One region of the Clostridium carnis genome, then DNA from elsewhere that is predicted to be linked to it. Evidence: a T-box and tRNA genes for the amino acid it is inferred to sense, from the RefSeq annotation. Region 1 holds a T-box; the other holds one or more tRNA genes.
What was found. The T-box of region 1 lies ahead of thrS (threonine--tRNA ligase). A T-box ahead of a tRNA ligase gene usually reads a tRNA of that ligase, here a tRNA-Thr.
Positions count from the first base shown of each region.

Region 2: it encodes a tRNA-Thr, which carries the amino acid that the T-box ahead of thrS (threonine--tRNA ligase) is inferred to sense. The anticodon was not compared.

Region 1 is NZ_BAAHYS010000001.1:1,653,891-1,660,663, reverse strand. It holds gene ACYQ1T_RS07930 (hypothetical protein) at 1-668, opposite strand, end outside; gene ACYQ1T_RS07925 (HNH endonuclease signature motif containing protein) at 897-1,307, shown strand; tRNA gene ACYQ1T_RS07920 (tRNA-Gly) at 1,414-1,488, opposite strand; tRNA gene ACYQ1T_RS07915 (tRNA-Leu) at 1,494-1,577, opposite strand; T-box leader at 1,733-1,951, shown strand; gene thrS (threonine--tRNA ligase) at 2,081-4,018, shown strand; gene ACYQ1T_RS07905 (homoserine dehydrogenase) at 4,061-5,281, opposite strand; gene ACYQ1T_RS07900 (O-acetylhomoserine aminocarboxypropyltransferase/cysteine synthase family protein) at 5,306-6,583, opposite strand.
Region 2 is NZ_BAAHYS010000001.1:1,378,561-1,385,910, reverse strand. It holds gene ACYQ1T_RS06450 (DMT family transporter) at 1-344, shown strand, start outside; gene ACYQ1T_RS06445 (S8 family serine peptidase) at 435-1,628, shown strand; gene ACYQ1T_RS06440 (peptidoglycan DD-metalloendopeptidase family protein) at 1,653-2,798, opposite strand; gene ACYQ1T_RS06435 (DnaD domain protein) at 2,966-3,973, shown strand; gene ACYQ1T_RS06430 (ATP-binding protein) at 3,966-4,943, shown strand; tRNA gene ACYQ1T_RS06425 (tRNA-Thr) at 5,033-5,107, opposite strand; tRNA gene ACYQ1T_RS06420 (tRNA-Asp) at 5,140-5,216, opposite strand; tRNA gene ACYQ1T_RS06415 (tRNA-Val) at 5,227-5,302, opposite strand; tRNA gene ACYQ1T_RS06410 (tRNA-Glu) at 5,313-5,387, opposite strand; tRNA gene ACYQ1T_RS06405 (tRNA-Asp) at 5,424-5,500, opposite strand; tRNA gene ACYQ1T_RS06400 (tRNA-Val) at 5,509-5,584, opposite strand; tRNA gene ACYQ1T_RS06395 (tRNA-Glu) at 5,593-5,667, opposite strand; tRNA gene ACYQ1T_RS06390 (tRNA-Thr) at 5,673-5,747, opposite strand; tRNA gene ACYQ1T_RS06385 (tRNA-Asp) at 5,797-5,873, opposite strand; tRNA gene ACYQ1T_RS06380 (tRNA-Val) at 5,883-5,958, opposite strand; tRNA gene ACYQ1T_RS06375 (tRNA-Glu) at 5,967-6,041, opposite strand; gene ACYQ1T_RS06370 (hypothetical protein) at 6,182-6,763, opposite strand; gene ACYQ1T_RS06365 (BaiN/RdsA family NAD(P)/FAD-dependent oxidoreductase) at 6,857-7,350, shown strand, end outside.

The DNA of each region.
Region 1 (6,773 bases):
ATTTCTGTTAAAGATTTTAGCAAAATATCTCTAAATTGCTCGCCTTTTCTTCTATTTTTAACTGAATCTCTACATATGTCTTTCCATAATGCTATGCTCGTTCCTGTTTTTTCAGAAAATTCACTTTCTGAAGTAGTCATATAACTAGAATTTATAACAAACTCTCCAAGTTCTTCCGCTGTACTAAATATTTTTAAATATAAAAATTCTCTATTATCTCCATACCAAGTTCTATTGAAATCTCTAGAAAATTTATTTAATTGTCTTATAAGCTTCTCTCTTGGTAATCCCCAACACGCTCTAAGCATTTGTAAATGCTTTCTCATATTTTCAGATTCTTCTTTTGTAATTTTTCCATTGGCTTCGCCATCTTCTATTATTTTTTCAACTGGTACATTTGGTATTTTAACAACCATTCTTTCTTTTCCATATATCCATTTGTAAAAAGCTTCTTGTAAAAATGAATATTGAATATATCCTAAAAGTGTATTTTCATCTGGGAAATAACTCCAAATATTGTTAATACCATTATTTTTGCAAAAAACTAGGGTGTGAATATAAAGGCTTTTTTCAGTAGGTAGTTTTTCCATAAACATATGCCCTCTTATAGTTTTGTTTTCATTAATTAAGCTTTCCCAATAGTTGAAAGAATCATAATTATGTCTCACCTTTATCACCTTTCTTTCTATAAAATACTATAATATAATATATCCCTTATACAATATATTATAAGGTATGTATTACTATGTTTCAAGCGTTTTTTCGGATTATAAAGAGGTAATTCCAAACACTTTATAGTTTTAATATTCTGAAAAAACTATACTAGTCATTAGTTTGAGTTTTAATTATTTTTACCTTATAATTATATATAAGGATATTATAAAGGAGGCATTAATTTGTACCACTGTGAAATTTGCGGGGCAACAGCAGATATTCATCATATAGTTCACAAACACGAAGGTGGCTACGATATAGAACTAAACTATAAATATCTTTGTAATTACCACCATAGAGGAAAGACTGGTCCACATCACTGTATAGAAACTGATTTAAAATATAAGCTTGAACTTCAAGACAAGCTTTTTAATTTACTACCAAAGGATTACTATACTGCGAAGGAACTTTTAAAACTTCTAAATATTTCTAACTCGTCTTTAAAAAGATTAATTAAAAAACTTAAGCTTTTTAAAGAAGGTTACTCTAAAGAACAAATTATAAAAACACTTATGGGTGGTAAACTTTATTCTTATACTATGCTTGAAGAGCTTGAACTTGAACGACTTTTTCATAGTATTAATATTAGCTAAATTTTAACTTTATATTTAAAAGGGCTATTATATGATAGCCTTTTTTCTATATATATATTCATATTTAAAATAAAAAAATAACACAGTACTTTACTGTGTTATTTTTTGGAGCGAAAGACGGGACTCGAACCCGCAACATTCACCTTGGCAAGGTGACGCTCTACCATTGAGCCACTTCCGCAAATATGGTGCAGATGAAGGGAGTCGAACCCCCACGCCAATGGCGCTAGATCCTAAGTCTAGTGCGTCTGCCAATTCCGCCACATCTGCTTACTCTTTATATTATAAATAGTTATTATATAAAAATCAATATATTTATAAAAATTCTCAATGTTATGTAATATAATATTTCTTTTATTTTGAATATTTAATTCAACTTTTATTGACATTAATATTTTATATTATTATAATTAATAACAAATAATGAAAACACGTTGAAGAGAAGAGTAAACTAAAACTTCATTTTCAGAGAGAGATTACATTTGGTGGAAGTATTCTTATATGAAATTAGTTGAAGACCCCCTCTGAGTGACTCTAATAAAGTCCGTTTTATCACGTTACGATATTTACTTTAAGAGGCCTACTATATTTATTTTAGGCAATTAAGGGTGGAACCGCGGGAATTTAATGCTCTCGTCCCTTTTCTATTATAGAAATTGTGACGAGGGCTTTTTTTATTTTTTAAGTATTATCTATATTTTATAAAAGATATTCGTCACTGATATTTAACTTAATTTATAACTATATATTTAATTTTGAAAGGAGAAATTATTATGATTAAAATTACTTTAAAAGATGGATCAATAAAAGAATTTGAAGCTGGTATTTCAGTTCTTGATATAGCTAAAGGAATTAGTGAAGGATTAGCTAGAAATGCTTGCTGTGGTATTGTTAATGGAGAGGTTGTAGATTTACGTCATACTGTAAATGAAGATTCAGACCTTTCAATATGTACATTTGACTCTGAAGAAGGTAAAGATGCATTAAGACATAGCATATCTCATGTATTAGCTTATGCTGTTAAAAGATTATATCCTAATGCTAAATTAGCTATAGGACCAGCTATTTCTAATGGATTTTACTATGATTTTGATTTAGATACTTCTTTTTCTGCTGAAGATTTAGTAAAAATTGAAGATGAAATGAGAAAAATAATAAAAGAAAATCCTTCTATAGAAAGATTTGAATTACCAAGATCTGAAGCTTTAAAGCTTATGGAAGAAGCTAATGAACCTTATAAAGTTGAACTTATTAATGACTTAGGAGAAGATGAAGTTATTTCATTCTACAAAATGGGTGATTTTACTGATTTATGTGCTGGACCACACTTGATGTCATTAAAAAATGTTAAAGCTATAAAACTTCTTAGAAGTGCAGGTGCTTACTGGAAAGGTGACGAAAAGAACAAAATGCTTTCAAGAATTTATGGAACTGCCTTCTTAAAGAAAGCTGATTTAGACGCTCACTTAGAAGCTTTAGAAGAAGCTAAAAAGAGAGACCATAATAAATTAGGTAGAGAACTTAAATTATTTACTACTGATGAAAATATAGGTCAAGGTTTACCATTATTAATGCCTAAGGGAGCTAGAATAGTTCAAACTTTACAAAGATGGGTTGAAGATGAAGAAGAAAAAAGAGGTTACTCTTTAACTAAAACTCCTAATATGGCTAAAAATGATTTATATAAAGTTTCAGGCCACTGGGATCATTACAAAGATGGAATGTTTGTTTTAGGTGATGAAGAAAAAGACTCTGAGGTTATTGCATTAAGACCAATGACTTGTCCATTCCAATTCTCAATTTATAATGCTGAACAACATAGCTATAGAGATTTGCCAATAAGATATGCTGAAACTGCTACTCTTTGTAGAAATGAATCTTCTGGAGAAATGCATGGACTAATAAGAGTTAGACAATTTACTCTTGCAGATGGACACATAGTATGTACTCCTGAACAATTAGAAGAAGAATTCAAAGGTTGTGTAGATTTAATTAATCACATAATGTCTACTCTTGGTATAGATGGAGATATAAGCTACAGATTTTCAAAGTGGGATCCAAAGAATAAAGAAAAATATATTGGAGCTGAAAAAGACTGGGAAAATGCTCAAGGCTTAATGAAAAACATATTAGATCATATTGGTATTAACTATAAAGAAGCTGATGGTGAAGCTGCCTTCTATGGACCAAAGCTTGATATACAATTTAAGAATGTTCATGGTAAGGAAGATACAATTATCACAGTTCAAATAGACTTTGCTTTAGCTGAAAGATTTGGTATGAGCTATATTGATAAAAATGGAGAAAAGAAAATTCCATTTATAATTCATAGATCATCAATTGGATGTTATGAAAGAACTTTAGCAATGCTTATAGAAAAATATGCTGGTGCATTCCCAACTTGGTTAGCACCAACTCAAGCTATTGTACTTCCAATTTCAGATAAATATAACGATTATGCTGAATCAATAGTTAAAGACTTCAAAAATGCTGGAATTAAAATAACTGCTGACTATAGAGCTGAAAAAATTGGTTATAAAATTAGAGAAGCTAGACTTGAAAGAATTCCTTACATTTTAGTTGTTGGGGAAAAAGAAGCTGCTAATAATGAAGCTTCTGTAAGAAGTAGAAAAAATGGTGAAGAAGGAGCAATTAAAACTTCTGATCTAAAAAATAGATTAATACTAGAAATAGCTAATAAGGAAAAGTAAAAAACTTTAGGGTAGATTATTTAATAATCTACCCCCTTTTTATTAGGCTACTTTTATCATTTTTTTAATTTTAAATATATGTTTCTTTTCTTTAATAGATTCTATGAATTCATCTATGTCTGCTTCAGATTTTGCTTCTATAAATAATCCTATTTCACCTTCTATCTCTGCATTTAATATTCTAACATATTTGAATTTAGTCGAAAAATCCTTAATTACTTCATGTTGATTATTAGTTTCTACTCTTAAGATGGCACTACATTCTTTATTATAGATTTTGTTTATTTTAGCTTCACTTCCACTAAATAATTTACTTTTCAAATACCTATTTTCTACTAAATCATTTAAATCACTAAATACAGCACTTCCTGTTGCAAGCATTCCTGCTCCTTTTCCTATAAATGAGGCTTCACCAACTGAATCTCCATCTAAAATAATAGCATTAACTTCATTATCTATTAATGATAAAATATTATTTTCAGAAATTAAACTAGGCCTTACTACACAGTATATACCATCGTCTGTTTTCTCACTTATTGCTAAAAGCTTAACTCTACTATTAACCATTTTTGCATATTTAAAATCCATTAAATCTAATTTAGTTATTCCTTCAATTCTTTGCTCTTTCCAATATACCTTTTCATTATAAGCTATAGATGATAATATAGATAATTTTCTTGCAGCATCATATCCTAAAACATCCGAATCTGGATTGGCCTCTGCAAATCCAAGTTTTTGAGCTTCAGATAGTGCCTCCTCATAACTTACCTTCTCTCTATCCATTTTTGTTAATATAAAATTTGTAGTTCCATTTAATATTGCTTTAATAGACATTATATTATTTCCTGAAAGTGATTCGGTTAAGGGTTTTATTATAGGTATTCCTCCACCTACAGCAGCTTCAAACTTTATTGTAACTTCACTTTCTTCTGCTACTTTAAAAAGCTCCTCTCCATATTCTGCTATTAAATCCTTATTTGCTGTAATAACATGTTTTTTATAATTCAACGCTCTTTTTACATACTCATAAGCTGGATGTAGCCCTCCAATAACTTCAATGACTATATCACTTTCCTTAGAAAATAGCTCTTCTATATCTACAGTTAAAATATTATTATGTTTTTTATCTTTATGCTTTTCTATATTCTTAACTAATATACTTGTTATTATTATATCTTTATTATTACTTTCTCTATTCTTATCAATTATCTCAACTAACCCTGTCCCTACAACTCCATACCCCATAACAGCTATTTTAGTCATAATATCCCCCTCTTATAGTTAATTCTATATTACCTTAAATGCATTTTCAAAATCTTCTATTATATCATCTATTCCTTCTATTCCAACTGAAACTCTTAACATATCTGCTGTTACACCACTTGCTTTTTGTTCTTCTTCTGATAGTTGGCTATGTGTTGTTGTTGCTGGATGTAAAATACTACTTCTAGCATCACCTAACGTAACTACTAATGATACTAAATTTAAAGCTTTAGTAAACTTTGTAGCATCTTCTATATCCCCTTTTATTCCGAAAGTTAAAATTCCACTTGCGCCACCCTTAAGGTATTTTTTTGCCTTTTCATACTCTTTGCTATTCTCAAGATAAGGATAGTTAACCCAACTTACCTTCGGATTATCTTGTAACCATTTAGCAAGCTTTAAAGCATTTTGAGAATGTCTTTCCATCCTTAAATGTAATGTTTCTAAACCTAAATTAGTTAAATAAGCATTAAATGGACTTTGACATGCACCTAAATCTCTACCTAAGGTTACTCTTAATTTATTTATATATGCTCCCTCTTTAAAAGTCTCTACATAGCATATTCCATGATAACTTGGATCTGGCTCTACAAAATCTTGAAATTTTCCATTACTCCAATTAAAATTTCCACCATCTACAACAATTCCACCAATAGTTTGAGCGTGTCCATCTGAATACTTTGTTGTAGAATGTACAATTATATTTACCCCATGCTCAAAGGGATTACAAAGATAAGGAGTTCCTAAAGTATTATCTACTATAAATGGAATCTTTAATTTAGATGCTATTTTTGCAAACTTATCAAAATCTAATATATTAAGTCCTGGATTTCCTATTGTTTCTCCATAGATTAATTTAGTGTTTTTATTTGCTTTTGATAATATTTCCTCTACATCAGCTTCTGGATCAACAAAAGTTACATCTATACCCATTCTTTTTAAATTAACAGTAAATAAATTAACAGTTCCCCCATATAAAGTTGATGTAGATATAATATGATCCCCAACCTTACAAATATTTAATATTGAATATAATATGGCTGCCTGACCTGATGCAGTTGCTACTGCTCCAATCCCCCCCTGTATTTGTGCAAATTTATCTTCTAAAGCACATACAGTTGGATTTGATATTCTGCTATATAAATGCCCCACTGCTTCTAAATTAAATAAATCTTTTAAGTGATCTGGATCTTCATACTTATAGGTAGTTGTCTGAAATATTGGTAAAACCCTTGGTTCTCCTTCCTTTGGAGAATATCCACCTTGAATACATATTGTATCCTTGCCCCATTGTTTTGTCATTTTAATTGCCCCCTTTTATTTTTACTTTCTGTTAAGTTAACTTAATTTATTTTTATTCTTTAAATCAAATCACTTATATTTCTTAACATGTTATACTTATCCACAATTAGTCTGTAAATATAATTTCTTAAAGAATAAAAAAGTTGCCTCTTATTATATAAGAAGCAACTTAAGAAACCTAATTCTAAGC
Region 2 (7,350 bases), 280 kb from region 1:
CCTGGGAAACCAACGTTTTTGTTCAAGCAACTGGATTAGTCTTAACTTTAATTATTCTTATGTTTTTTGGAAAAGGAAATTTTAAATGTATTAAAGAAGTAAATAAATTATACCTATTAGGCGGTTTATTAGGTGTAGTTATTATTTTTACAGTTATGAAAAGCATAGGATCTATGGGTGCTGCTTGTGGTATAGGAATTATTTTAGTTGCTCAAATTACTGCTGCAGGTGTTATTGATGCCTTTGGCTTATTTGGAACTGAAAAAGTTCCTTTTACCTTAAAGGAGTTTATTGGTATTGGAGTTATGATTATTGGAATTGTAATATTTAAATGGAAAATATAATTTAATCTTATTAATTTAATACTCTTATTATATTAACAAAATCTACTATTTGAATATACTATATAATGTGATCAATTTTAGGAGTATTATATGTTCTCTCTAAATAAAAAACTAGATCCTAATTTAAAAAGTTGTTTAGCATCTAAAAGCACTAATAATTATAGAGTTATTATAAAATGTAAAAAATTTAATGCTAATATAGCCAAAAAAATTTCATCTTATAGAGGTGAACTAATACGTTCAATTAAAAACTGTAATATACTTTCAGCTAACTTAAATTCTAGAGGAATAGAACGTTTATTAGAATATCCCGAGGTTGAATATATATGCTTTGATGAATATTTGTTTTTATGTGGCATGAGTGTTAATACAGCTAATAAAGTTAGGTTATCTAGTAAAATTAACATAAAGGGTAAAGGTATTGGTATTGGAGTTATTGATACAGGAGTTTATCCTCATCCTGATTTGCTTAGTCCTTATAATAGAATCTCATCATTTGTTGATTTAATTAATGGTTTAACTCATCCATATGATGATAATGGACATGGAACATGTACTTGTGGTATTATTGCCGGAAGTGGTGAAAAATCTAATGGAATGTACCGTGGAATTGCACCTGAGAGCAATGTACATTGTTACAAAGCTTTTGATAAACTAGGTAAAGGCTTTATATCAGATGTTTTATATTCTATGGAAAGTATTATAGAACAAAGTGAGCAAAAAAATATAAAAGTTTTATGTATGCCATTTGAACTTTTATACTACAATGAATTTTTACAAAATCTCTTTGAAACATTAGTTAAGTACGCTAATAGTAAAAATATAACTTGTGTTATTCCTAGCGGTAGTAATAGAAACTTAGACGGATCTATTACCGGAATTGCTTTATGTAAGGATTGTATTACAGTTGCCGGGTTTGATACTACTTCTATTATTAAGCCGTACACATATTCTTCTGCTGGAAATTCCAAAAGAGATACTAAACCTAATTTAGCTGCTGCTTGTGTAGATATTGTATCTTTAAATTGTAATACTAAGTATATTTCAGAAAAGGACGGTATTAAACTTTATGCTCCAAAATTAGATGCTTCCTATAAAACTTTTACCGGCACATCATTAGCAGCTGCTTACATAGCTGCCATCTGTGCCTTACTTTATGAATCTAACCCAGATTTAAACTCTAAAGATGTTTTCTCACTTTTAAAAGTATCTTGTGAAAATATAGATATACCAAAGAATTATCAAGGAGAGGGAAAAGTTAATCTTAATTTATTGCTAAAATAAAAGATGCTGCAATAGCAGCACCTTTTATTTTTTTACTATAAAATTAACTGGATTAACAGGTTTATCATTAACTCTAAGTTCAAAATGTAAATGTGGACCTGTACTAAAACCTGTATTTCCTATTTCTCCAATTATATCTCCCTTTTTAATCTTATCTCCAACCTTTACATAAGATTTATTTAAATGAGCATAATATGTGACCATATCATTATCATGCTTAATTTTTATTAAGTTTCCATATCCACCATTATTAAACTCTGAATATATAATCTCTCCATCCATCGCAGCAATAACATCATCCCCTATATTTCCGGCAATATCTATTCCCTTATGAAATGAATTCCATCGTTCACCATATCCAGATGTCATATCTCCACCTCTAGTTGGACTCTTTAAAAAAGCTACCCCATCAATGTAAGGGTTCTTTTTACCTCTGTGTATTTCTTTACTTTTAGCTTCCTTAATAACTTTCTCTTCAATAATTTTGCTATCTACTATGTTATTATTTTTATATGTTACTTCTTTTAATACATCCTTTACTCCTACTGCCCCAGGATATTCCTTAGTTTCTCCAGTATATAAATTTTCATCATTTATAATTAACGTTGTAGGTAATATTTTTTCTGTACTTCTTTCCCTTAATACTAAAGTTACTTCTACAATATCTTTGTTTTTTTTATATTCATTATAAATTTTTTGTGCTACTTCTTCTATACTATTAATAGTTCCAGCGTCTATTCTTTTATATTCTGATCCTATATTTCCTTTAATATCTGCTGATACTATTTTATCTTTATTTATATTTTCATTATCTATGTATATTTTCAATACATAAGACAAAACATCATTAACTTTATAATCTTGTGAAATATAACCTAATGTTTCTCCTGATAATATTAACTCATTTACATAAGTTTTTCCTGTTAAAGCTGTTAATACTCCTTGAAAAAATGTATTTTTATTTTCTACATTTTGAGATTTTACTTCTACCTTATTTTCGTTAATGTAACTTCCTTTTACATTACTTTCAAATTTCTGTGTACTGTTGTAATTGGTATAGGCTTTTACATTTAGTCCTTTTCCGCCAATTACAATAAACAAAAACACTGTTAACATTATTGATGATTTTATTTTCTTAATAATACTAACCGAGTCACTTTTTGTAACCATAAACTCTCCTTTCAAAATTCTCTATATTTAAGCAACACATTTAATACTTTTCCCTATTTTTCGAATAATATTCCATTTATATATTTAATTGTTATGTTGAGCCTTATATTTCACTTTGTTATAATTAATATATTGCAAATAATAGTTGTAGAAAGGTAGATAACAATATGAGCACATTTATGCTTAAATCTAAACCTTTAAAATTTACCCCTGTAAGTAATATATTTATTGAAAAATATATGCCTAAGGCTCGTGGTGAATTTATAAAAGTATATTTATTAATGTTAAAATATAATAATACTGGAGAAATAGGAGTTAATTCTTCAATTCTAGCAAATACTTTAAACTTACTAGAATCAGATATATTAAATGCTCTTAATTATTGGAATGAAGAAGGCGTTCTTAAATTGATTCCAATTGACAAAATGGGGAATTTTGATATTGAATTTGTAGATTTATCGGATACATCTGCTAATGATGAAAGTAAAATAAACCTACTAGAGGAGCTATCCGATGAAACAAATAATGGTATGTTAAAAGATATAGAAAGACTTATAGGAAGACCTCTATCCCCTAGTGAATTTACAACATATATAAGTTGGAAAAGGGAATTTAATTTTTCTTCTGAGTTAATACTCTTACTTATAGAATACTGTGTCTCTAAAGGAAAAAGTAATACTCGTTATATTGAAAGAGTTGCAATTGCATGGAATGATATGCAAATCAAAACAATTGATGATGCACAAAATTACATAAGAAAAACTGAAGATAAATGGGGAACTTATAGAGAAATATTAAAATTCTTAGGTATTAGGAATACTGATATTATGAAACCCCAAGAAGATATGCTTGAAAAATGGACTTCTACATTTGGATTTTCTCTAGATATTATAAAAAAGGCTTGCGATATATGTTTCCAAAGATTAAATAGAGCTGATTTTAAATATATAGATGGAATTTTATCAAGCTGGAATAAAGATAATTTAAAAACAATTAAGGCTATTGAAAATAAGGAAAATAATTTTAAACTTTCCTCTAATAAGAAAACATATAATAATGGAAATAATGCTTCAAGCACTACTAAACCCCCTCTAAGATTTAATAACTTTGAGGCAAGAGAGTATGACTATGATTCTCTTGAAAAGAAACTGTTAGGATGGGATAAAGATGATTAAAGGTTACCAAAAAGAATTAGCAGATATTTATGAAAAGATTAAACTAGAAGAAAAGAAAAACTTAGAAATTAGGAGAAAATATATAGAAGAAACTTATCCTGAAATAATGGAGATTGATAAAACTATTCAAAAAAGATGTCTTCAACTCTCAATGTCTATTTTAAAAGGATTAGATTCTATAGAAATTCAAAACATAAAAGATGAAATTACAGATTTGAGGTTTAGAAAATGTGAAGCATTAGTTTCTAAAAACTTAGATCCTGATTTTTTAAATCTTAAATATAGATGTCCTAAATGTAAAGATGAAGGCTACATAGGAACAACTAAATGTTCTTGCTATAAAAATAAATTAGTTAAACTGTACTATAAAGATTCCGATTTAGAAGATTCTATTAGAAGAAATAATTTTAATACATTTGATATATCTTTATATTCTAATCGTAAGTTAGGTGATGAAGATAAATTTACACCTAGAAGAAATATAGAAAACATATTAGAGTATGTTCGAGGCCACTTTATTCCAAACTTTAATAATATTGATGATAATATATTATTTTATGGTAATTCTGGAACAGGAAAAACATTTTTAACCTGTTGTATTGCAAAAGAACTCCTTGATTCAGGATATTTAGTTATCTATAAAACTTCCGATGAACTTATTAAAAATTTAAGAGATATTAGATTTAATAATAATACAGAACTTGAAGAAATTCTTCTTAACTGTGATTTATTAATAATAGATGATTTAGCAGCTGAACAAATTACTGATTTTTCTGCTACAGAATTATTTACTTTAATAAATAAAAAAATACTTAAAAAGAAAAAAATGATTATATCTACAAATTTAACCTTACCTAGTATTACTAAAACATACAGTGAAAGAATATCATCTAGATTGTTAGGTAATTTTAAACTATATAAGTTCTATGCAGAAGATATACGAATACAAATTAATTTAAAAAATAGATAAAATAAAAGGATGGGAAATTTAATTTCCTATCCTTTTATAATTCTCTAATTAAAACTAACAAAAAAAGCTTTAGATAAATCTAAAGCTTTTGGAGCTGGCAATAGGAATCGAACCTACAACCTGCTGATTACAAGTCAGCTGCTCTACCGTTGAGCCATGCCAGCGTAAAATTATAAAACCACTTCATTTATAAAAGTGGCGACTCAGAAGGGGCTCGAACCCTCGACCTCCGGCGTGACAGGCCGGCACTCTAACCAACTGAGCTACTGAGCCATAAATATTTTGGTGGGCACAACAGGGATCGAACCTGTGACCCTCTGCTTGTAAGGCAGATGCTCTCCCAGCTGAGCTATGCGCCCAAAATAAAAATGGTGACTCCTAGGGGAATCGAACCCCTGTTACCACCGTGAAAGGGTGGTGTCTTGACCGCTTGACCAAGGAGCCATATATTAAATTGTTTTTGGTTATATCCACTAAAAGTGGCGACTCAGAAGGGGCTCGAACCCTCGACCTCCGGCGTGACAGGCCGGCACTCTAACCAACTGAGCTACTGAGCCATGTATTTTGGTGGGCACAACAGGGATCGAACCTGTGACCCTCTGCTTGTAAGGCAGATGCTCTCCCAGCTGAGCTATGCGCCCAAAATAAATGGTGACTCCTAGGGGAATCGAACCCCTGTTACCACCGTGAAAGGGTGGTGTCTTAACCGCTTGACCAAGGAGCCATATATGGAGCTGGCAATAGGAATCGAACCTACAACCTGCTGATTACAAGTCAGCTGCTCTACCGTTGAGCCATGCCAGCATATAGCTTGTTTATTTGATTTTTATATATTACCAATTTAAAATTAAATTGGCGACTCAGAAGGGGCTCGAACCCTCGACCTCCGGCGTGACAGGCCGGCACTCTAACCAACTGAGCTACTGAGCCATTATATTTTGGTGGGCACAACAGGGATCGAACCTGTGACCCTCTGCTTGTAAGGCAGATGCTCTCCCAGCTGAGCTATGCGCCCAAAATAAATGGTGACTCCTAGGGGAATCGAACCCCTGTTACCACCGTGAAAGGGTGGTGTCTTGACCGCTTGACCAAGGAGCCATGTTTAATTTTGTTTTGTTCTCTCTCCGGTTGTTCTCCCGGCGAGCACATTAACTATAATACATAAATTTTATTATAGTGTCAACACTTTTTATAAAGTTTTTTTTTATATTTAAATTATATATATTTCTACTATATTTTTAGTTTAATAGTTTTATCTTATAATCCCTTGATTCTAAGCCATTTATAGCCATTCCATACCTTGATAATTCAAGCTCTTTTTCCATTATTTCTTTTTCTATTTTTTTTATTTCAAAAGAACAAATTTCTAAAAAATCCTCTTTTTTTATTTCCTCTATATTTATATTATATCCTCTTTTTTTGAAATTTTCACCGCTAGCAATAACCTTTATGGGAATTTTTTCATTAACTACACATATAATGTCCTTCTCCCAAATTCCCCTTTTATTTACTTTATATTTATCTTTTAGCAAGTTTAATGATTTTAATTCTTCATTAAATTGTTCTTCTATATTATCTAACAATATTTTATAAAAAAATACTGATATTCCTCTATTTAATTTTATTTTTAAGAAATCCTTGTATTTAATTAAAAATTCATCTATTTCAGATTCTGTTATAAATTCTATATCTTTATGTAAAAATATATTTATACCCTTTGAATTTGGATAATTAACAACAACTTGATCATAATTCATTCTTCTAACTTTAAATTCTTTTTCAAAATCAGGATTTTGTTTGTTTTTAATTTTAACTTTCACAAAAATCACCTCATTTAAATAGTATTCCATAGTTTTATAACTTATATTACTATGATAAAATTTATTTAAATATACATTAAGGAGAAATTTTTTATGATACATCATGATTTAATTATAGTTGGTGGCGGAGCTTCTGGATTAGTTGCAGCTATTGCCGCTAAAGATTTTGGTATAGATGTTGCAATTGTAGAAGCAACAGATAGAATAGGAAAAAAAATATTAACTACTGGTAATGGAAGATGTAATATCTCAAATAATACTATATCTTTTCCTTTTCTTTCTTATCATAGTGAAAATCCAGGATTTTTTTCTCATACTCTTTCAAACTTTACTGTTGAAGATACTAAAAACTTTTTTCTTTCATTGGGGCTTCCAATAATTGAACTTCAAAATGGAAAATTATATCCTCAATCTCTACAAGCTTCTTCAGTTATAGATATTTTTAGATTAGCCTTAGAAGATAAATCAATACCTTTATACACAGAGTGTAAAATTAAAGATATCCACAAGAAGAAAACTTTTAAGTTATCCACAGATAATGAAGACTATAAATTATTCACATGCAATAAACTAATTTTAGCTTGTGG